DNA from 2 places in the Rothia sp. P7208 genome. Region 2 is predicted to be linked to the other one. Evidence: predicted binding sites of a transcription regulator. Region 2 holds the regulator's gene; the other holds the start of a gene.

Region 1 (4,442 bases), on a different contig from region 2:
GAACGTTTCTGCAATTCAGATGCGAGTTTAACACGCTGAGCTTCTCCACCCGATAACGTTGTAGCAGGCTGCCCTAACCGAATATAGCCTAAGCCCACATCAACCAAAGTATTCAGATGGCGGGCAATGGGAGAAAAAGCGGCAAAGAATTCAGCAGCCTCTTCAACTGGCATTTCAAGAACGTCAGCGATACTCTTACCTTTGTACAAGACCGCTAAGGTCTCGCGGTTATATCGTTTGCCGTGGCAGGTTTCGCACGGAACATACACATCTGGCAAGAAGTTCATCTCAATTTTAAGAGTTCCATCGCCAGAACAGTCCTCGCATCGTCCACCCTTGACGTTAAACGAAAAACGCCCCGGCAGATAACCACGCATTTTTGCTTCTTGAGTCTCAGCAAAAAGTTTACGAATATGGTCAAAAACCCCAGTATATGTTGCAGGGTTAGAACGAGGCGTACGACCAATGGGAGACTGATCCACGTGAATAATCTTATCGAGATGTTCAGAACCAACAATTTTTGTATGACGTCCAGGCACTTGCTTAGCTCCGTTAAGTTTCTGAGCTAATGCCGTGTAAAGAATGTCATTGACCAAGGTGGATTTACCTGAACCAGAAACACCCGTCACCGCGGTTAAAACACCGAGAGGGAACGAAACATCAATATTTTTTAGGTTGTTTTCGCGTGCTCCGCATACCTTGAGCATACGTTTTTTATCAATGGCACGACGATCCTTGGGAATATCAATGACACGACGCTTTGCCATATAGTCGCCAGTCAGCGATTTTGTATTGTTGAGCAGCTCCTCATAGGTTCCAGAATGAACGACTCGCCCACCATGTTCACCAGCACCAGGACCAACATCCACAATCCAGTCCGCTTCTTTCATGGTGTCTTCATCATGTTCTACCACGATGAGAGTGTTTCCCATGTCCCGCAATTTTGTTAACGTCTCAATTAAACGTCGATTATCTCTTTGGTGAAGCCCAATAGAAGGCTCATCTAACACATAAAGAACACCAACGAGGCCAGAGCCTATTTGAGTGGCTAGACGAATACGCTGCGCTTCACCGCCTGAGAGCGTAGACGCAGCACGCCCTAATGTCAGATAGTCTAGTCCCACATCAAGTAAGAACTGCAAACGCGCGTCAATCTCTTTGAGTACGAGGTCGGCGATGTGCGCTTCACGTTCGCTCAAAGAAAGTGAACGCATGAACTCAAGAGCCTCTCGTAGCGGCATCTCCGTAATATCGGCGATGGAAGCTCCGCCTACAGTGACCGCCAGTATCGTGCGGTTGAGACGTGCTCCCCTACAGGTAGAGCACGCAACGTTACGCATATATTGTTCGTAACGGTCTTTAGACCATTCAGATTCGGTTTCTTCGTGTTTACGTTTAATGTATGCGTAGACGCCTTCAAAACCAGAGGTATAGCGTCGTTCACGTCCAAACCGATTTCGATACGAGACAGTAACCTTATAATCTTTACCGTTAAGAATGCTCTGACGAATCTTTGCGGGAAGTTTATTCCATGGAGTATCAAGGCTGAAGTCAAGTTCCTGTGCAAGGCCTTCTAGCAAACGTATCCAGTATTCGGAGGTTGCTTTACCTTGTGACCACGGAGCAATTGCACCTTCACGAATCGTTGCTTGAGGATTAGGAATAATCAGGTCTTCATCGACTTCGAGAGTAAACCCAATACCATCACAAGCAGAACACGCGCCAAATGGGGAGTTGAAGGAGAACACACGCGGTTCAATTTCTTCCATTTGCACAGGATGATTTTGAGGGCATGCTAAATGTTCGCTAAAACGTCGTGTACGTGTCGGTGAGTTTTCATCTTCATCGACAAAGTCAATGAGCACGTTTCCTTCGCTCAGTTTAAGAGCGGTTTCGATGGAGTCTGTGAGACGTTGTTGGATGCTGTCTTTAATGACGAGACGATCTACGACAACCTCAATAGTGTGTTTATATTGTTTAGCGAGTTTTGGTGGGTCAGAAAGTTGAATGTTCTCTCCGTCGACGCGAGCGCGAGAAAACCCTTGTGCAGAGAGTTCTAGGAAGAGGTCGACGAATTCTCCTTTACGTGCTGAGACGACGGGAGATAGCACTTGAAAACGGGTTTTCTCGGGTAGTGCCATGAGCTGATCGACGATTTGTTGAGGGCTCTGTTGTGAGATTTCTTCTCCACATTCGGGGCAATGCGGGTGTCCGATACGTGCCCAGAGAAGGCGCATATAGTCGTAGATTTCGGTGATAGTTCCGACGGTAGAGCGAGGGTTTTTTGAGGTAGACTTCTGGTCGATGGAAACTGCTGGCGAGAGGCCCTCAATAAAATCTACGTCAGGTTTATCTACTTGTCCGAGGAACATTCGTGCATAGGCTGAGAGGGATTCTACGTAGCGGCGTTGCCCTTCAGCGAAGATGGTATCGAACGCTAGTGAAGATTTTCCGGAGCCGGAGAGTCCGGTGAAAACGACCATGGAGTTTCTTGGTATAACGAGGTCTACATTTTTGAGGTTGTTTTCTCGTGCACCTTGAACGTGGATATGTTCTTGGTTTTGTTGATGTGCAGTTGTCTCTGCCATGGTGTTCCTCAGTCTTAAAACTATCTATGTGTTCGAAGATATATTCTAAGTGTTTTCTGGTGCTTTGACTACTCTACGTTGCAAGAGGTGCAAAAGTTTGACGCATATAACTTCACTCATGGGGATTCTTTTTCGTCTAGGATGCTGGGGTTTTAGTTTGGAGCGGTTAGTGTCTTGGTCTGTCATAGAGCTTCTGGTAGAGCAAGTTTTCCAAGTAGACTACATACCATGACAGATTCTCTCGGTACTCTTCTTTTTTCGACTGATGATATAACGATTCGTTCGTTGTCCGTCTCGCAGATGGAAAATAATGTTTATCTACTCACCGATATTCGTAGTGGTGAGCAGGTCATGATTGATGCTGCAGCAGATGCTGAACGTCTATGTTCTTTTGCTCGTGACGTTGCATGCCATGATGTTTTAGATGGTGGCGGTTCGGCAAGGATTACGACTATTTTTACAACCCACGGGCATTGGGATCATATCCGCGCTTTAGAAGCTGTTGCTGAGAGCTCTGGTGCAAAAACGTATGCTGGGGCAGCAGATATTCAGGCTATTGAGTCCCAAGAAAATTATCGGGTACATCACGAGCTTCATGGTCAAGAGCGTTTTGAGTATTCTTCGTATCGTTTAGAAACCATTTCTTTAGTAGGTCATACCCCTGGTTCTATTGCATGTGTTCTCACGGCTGAGGGCCTTCCGACAGTTATTTTCTCTGGCGATTCTCTCTTCCCTGGTGGAGTCGGTAAAACAGATTCTCCAGAAGATTTTTGTTCTCTCTTCCATGATGTCACCACAAAATTATTTGATGTTTTTCCGGATGACACGGTGGTTCTTCCAGGTCACGGGAAGGGCACGACGTTAGGTCAGGAGCGTCCGTCTCTAGAGCAGTGGAAAGAGCGCGGCTGGTAGTCAAACACACTATGTTGTACATATAGCTGGTGGTGGAGAACCTCTTGCAAGGTTCTCCACCACCAGCTATTTGTCGTGATAGGAGTACAAACTGTTGGTTTAGAACAGTCCAGTAATTTTTCCTTCTGCGTCAAAACCGATGCGCTCAGCTGCTGGAGATTTAGCTAGCCCGGGCATGGTGCGCATGGTGCCACAAATGGCGTAAACGTATCCGGCCCCCGCTGCCAGACGCACTTCGCGTACGGGCATAGTCCAACCTGTAGGTGCGCCTTTGAGTTTGGGGTCAGAAGATATTGAAAGGTGTGTTTTGGCGATAACAACCGGAAGTTTCCCGTAACCAAGCTCTTCAAAACGACGTAATTGTTTTCGAGCAGATGCACTCAGCTCAATATCGTCTGCGCCGTATACGTTGACAGCAACTTTTTGAATCTTTTCAGCGAGGGAGTCGTTGTCATTGTAGGTGTAGGTGAGCTCATGCGATTCTTCACATGCTTGAACGACTGCTTCTGCAAGTTCTACAGTCCCTCGTCCACCTTCAGCGACGCCACGATGGATAGCAACACGGGCACCTGATTCTTCAGCGATACGCGCAATCACCTCATGCTCTGAAGGGTAATCACTAGGGAAAGCGTTGATGGCAACGACAGGTTGTACTCCGAAGCTGCGAACGATATCTAAATGTTTTTTGAGGTTTGCTGCGCCAGCTTCTACATCGTGTGGGTTCTCTTCCAGAAGCTCTGGTGGAAGAGGTTTGCCCGGTGTGATGGTGTATCGTCCAGAATGAGATTTGAGTGAACGTACAGTCACAACAAGAACTGCTGCATCAGGTTTAAGACCTGATACACGGCATTTGACGTTGAAGAAGCGTTCTGCCCCCATATCTGCACCGAAGCCAGCTTCTGTAATCACGTAATCCGCGTGTTCAAGCCCAACATAGTCGGC
Region 2 (4,442 bases):
TCGTCCACGATGGTGACACCCTCGTGCTCTTGCATTGCTTCGTAGACAGCTTCAATAACGTCTAGCCCAAGCCCTGTTCCTGTTGGGTTATTAGGAGAACATAAAACAACGATATTTGGTCGATGTTTTTGAATTTGGGTGACAGCAGATGTTGCATCGAGAGAAAAATCGGGTGCGCGTTTTCCCGCGATGAAGCGAGTGTTTGTTCCATCAGCTAAGAGAGGGTACATCGAATAGGTAGGGACGAAGCTCATCACGCTTCGTCCTGGCCCACCAAAGACTTGGAATAACTGTTGCAATACTTCATTAGAACCGTTAGCAGCCCAAATATTTTCGGGTTTAAGTCCGTGTCCTAGATAGTCGGCGAGTTCTTCACGAAGAGCCGTAAATTCCCTATCGGGGTAACGATTCAGGGTACGCGCTACCGTTGCTATTTCTGCGGTAATTGCGTCAATAACTTCTTGAGGCATTGGGTGCGTATTTTCGTTGACGTTGAGAGTAATAGGAACATCAATCATCGGAGCACCATAGGGAGAGCGCCCTCGTAAGTCGTCACGAATAGGTAATGCTGAAAGGGGGTCTAATGCTTCATTCACTCCTACAGTCTATCGAGAACAGATAGTCATCGCACATTCTTCTCTCAAGTTCTCAAGACGAGTAGATAGGCACTTCGAGCTTTTGCCCAATATCTAGGGATGTTGATGATAAATCGTTAATTTGTATGATGTGAAGCAAAACGTCACGAACATCCATACCTGCAGAATGTTCTTCAGCAATACTCCATAAAGTATCACCGTATCCAACCGTGACTTGTTCGGTCACTTGATGTAGCTCTTGCATCGTTGAAGCATGGGCGGTGTTCACCACGTAAAAACAGGCTAATAGAGTCAATAATGCGATGCAGCAAAGAACCACGCCTATTAGAAAGGAAATACGATAGTTGCCCCAATAAACTCGTGAGGTGTTCTGTGGCATTGAACGTGAAGAGACTACGACACGTACAGGTGCTGAACCTTTGAAAGACAGAACGTTTGACATATTTCCTCCTGATAGCAATAGAGCTATATATCGAATATTCACCCTGAATAAATCGAAACTATGTTCTATATAGTACATATGTACTATCAGAAAATTCGAATATAGTCGAGAAAAACTAGAACAAATGTTTGAACTTTTTCGATACGTGCCATACTCTTGTCCTAACACTGTTTATTGGCAGGTAGTGTTTAACGACTTTTAAAATCCCCTATGTCAGCAATGGCTAGGGGTGCTACGCCAGAACATCATTAGACAGGCCCCTCAACATGGACAAAGGAACGCCGTGAGCGATAACACATACTCCAGCGCTACTATTGCGCCACAATCTGGCAGAAAACCTCTCAGTTCACGTCAACAACACATCTTGACTGCCATCTCTGAAGCTATAGACACCCACGGTTACCCCCCTTCAATGCGAGAAATTGGAGATATCGTAGGTCTCGCATCCTTATCATCAGTAACACACCAGCTCTCACAACTAGAAAAACTAGGCTACATCCGACGAGACCCCAAACGCCCACGAGCCATCGAAATACTCGCAGAAGAACAAGAAACGACTGAAGAAAAAAGCACCGAATCGGTCATCGTTCAGTTACCAACACCTCAACACAACAGCGAAGATTTCGCTGTAGTACCCCTAGTCGGAAGAATCGCCGCAGGCGGTCCCATCACCGCAGAACAATCCGTCGAAGACGTCATGACATTGCCACGCCAAATTGTTGGCAACGGAGACTTATTCATGCTCCACGTCAAAGGAGACTCCATGATTGACGCAGCAATCTGTGACGGAGACTGGGTTGTCGTCCGTGCACAACAAACCGCAAATAATGGAGATATCGTTGCAGCACTCCTCGAAGACGAAGCAACCGTCAAAACTTTCCGCCAACGCGACGGACACACCTGGCTACTACCACAAAACACCCGATACGAACCCATACTCGGCGATAACGCCACCATCATGGGCAAAGTCGTATCAGTATTACGAAGTCTCTAATACCAAAACCACATAAAAAATATATTGGGTGTATTCCTGCCTCTAACAGGAACACACCCAATATTTTTATGCGCTAACTCACTTGTGTATGCAAGCGATGCAAAGCGCCACATACAACATCAGTTCTTGTAGTCTTCCAAAAAGGAGGCAAAGCACTCATCAAATATCCAGAATACCGTTGAGTAGCCAACCGAGAATCAAGAACAGCAACCACACCACGATCATCACTAGAACGAATCAAACGCCCCACACCCTGAGCCATACGAACAGCCGCATATGACGCAGAAACACTCATAAAACCGTTACCACCACGAGAAGCAACAGACCGAGTACGAGCCTGCATCAAAGGATCGTTAGGACGAGGGAACGGAATACGATCAATCAGTACCAGACGGCAAGAATCCCCCGGCACATCAACACCCTGCCACAAACTCATCGTCCCAAAAAGACACGAATCTCTATCCTCAGAAAATTCCTTCACCAAAGAGCCAAGCGAAGACTCCCCCTGCACCAGAACAGAAACATCGGTATGTTCACGAAGATACTCTGCCGCATCCTCAGCCGCACGCCTCGAAGAAAAAAGCCCCAAAGCACCACCGTTAGAAGCCTCTACCAGCTCACACATACGCTCTAATTGAGCAGTAGAAATCCCCTGAGATGGTTTAGCAATATCAGCAGCAACATACAGCAGACCTTGTTTAGGGTAATCAAAAGGAGAACCAACATCTAGCCCCTCCCATCGAGGAGCACCTGCACCGCTCAGCCCCAAAGAATGCGCAACCACATCAAAAGATTCCCCCAACTTTAACGTTGCAGAGGTCAGCACCACCGTCCGCCCGTCAAAAAGTCCTTCACGTAACTGCATCGCAACCGATAAAGGAGCAATATACAACGTTGCGGGGTCATCATCAGAAGCAGGAGCATAACCACGCCCAGCTTCCCACAACTGTGGACGAGATAGCCACACCACCTCATGATGCTCGTCAGCGCCCAATAACCGTTCAGCTATCTCTAATAACTCTGAAAGAGCGCTACGCGCCAACTGACGTGGTGCATCACTATCTTTAGAGTCACTTTTCGTATCAGATAATGCTACACGTGCAGCTTCACGCACCAGCTCCACAGAATGAGCAATACTCTCCGTCAAGCCACGAGGTAAAAGCTCTGCAGCAACGCCACGTAAAGACGTTTCTAAAGCGCTACCAGCATGTTCTAAAGGATCAGAACTAGCTTTCGTGTGTTTACGCACCAAACGAGCAGCCGAATATACCATTCCGGCAGAAAGAGAGCCCGTCACAGCACCCGCCACACGGTCTGCCAACTCATGTGCCTCATCAATAACAACAACCTCATGCTCCGGCAAAACACCAATACCTTCAAAAGCATTAATCGCTAAAAGAGCATGATTCGTAATAATAATGTCTGATTGAGCAGCCTTCTCACGCGCAAGCTCACTAAAACAAGACTCCACCAAAGGACAGCGTTTACCCAAACATTCAGCAGCAGAAACAGAGACTTGACGCCAAGCACGATCAGAAACACCGGGTTTAATATCGTCCCTGTCACCAGTATCAGTTGTCTGAGCCCACTGACGAAGACGCAACACTTCCTGACCAAGACGGCCAACAGAACCACTGGCCACATCTGCAGCAAAAAGAGTATCCTCTTGTTCATCGTCGGGGTAACCGCCCTCAAGCTTATGAACACACACATAATTATTACGGCCCTTGAGAACAGCAACATCAGTTTGACCCTCAGGAACATTCGAAAGGGTTTCTAAAAGTTGCGGTAAATCACGATTGATAATCTGCGTTTGCAACGCCAAAGTCGCCGTCGCAACCACAATAGGCTTATCCGAAAATTGAGCATAATAAACAGCAGGAATCAGATAGCCCAAAGACTTTCCCGTTCCCGTACCAGCTTGGACCAGCAGATGCCGTTTCAGTTCAAAGGACTGAGCCACATGAGCGAGCATTTTCCGTTGCCCAGCACGCTGTTCTCCCCCGCTAGAAGCAATCACATGATCTAGTAGTTCAAGAGCAGGCTTCGCTCCAGGCAACGTCTCAAGTTCTTCTCCAGTAGGAGCGCTCACCCGTTCTTCACAAGAACTCATCGAGAAGAAACCTCAACAGCACCATCCTGACGAGCTTGTTCAATCTCTGGTCGTAAGACTTCCATCAACTCGTCGTCTAAAGCATATTCTGCTAGTTCAGAGGAAAGTTGTTCACGAACCAGCACTTGAATATATGTCCCATCAGAAACAAAAGCTGTTGATAGAATCTCCGCATCCCACTGATGCAAACGAGAAACGACCTCACCATGCGTATATGGGATAAGCAGATTCAGCTGAACCGAAGGGCGTGGAATACGCTGAGCAATAATTTCTTGAAGCTCTACAATGCCCTGTCCC

What was found. Region 2 encodes LexA, which represses DNA repair genes until DNA is damaged. Its sites were predicted from a motif close to TCGAACANNTGTTCGA; they were not measured.
Region 1: the regulator LexA is predicted to act here: its motif matches at 2,621-2,636, upstream of uvrA (excinuclease ABC subunit UvrA).

What each region holds. Positions count from the first base shown of each region.
Region 1 covers NZ_JBLXXW010000003.1:65,022-69,463, forward strand. The annotation lists gene uvrA (excinuclease ABC subunit UvrA) at 1-2,588, opposite strand, end outside; gene ACN084_RS04835 (MBL fold metallo-hydrolase) at 2,817-3,500, shown strand; gene ACN084_RS04840 (formate--tetrahydrofolate ligase) at 3,600-4,442, opposite strand, start outside.
Region 2 covers NZ_JBLXXW010000004.1:124,434-128,875, reverse strand. The annotation lists gene ACN084_RS05805 (histidinol-phosphate transaminase) at 1-596, opposite strand, end outside; gene ACN084_RS05800 (LysM peptidoglycan-binding domain-containing protein) at 649-1,038, opposite strand; gene lexA (transcriptional repressor LexA) at 1,322-2,032, shown strand; gene ACN084_RS05790 (ATP-dependent DNA helicase) at 2,106-4,145, opposite strand; gene hflX (GTPase HflX) at 4,142-4,442, opposite strand, start outside.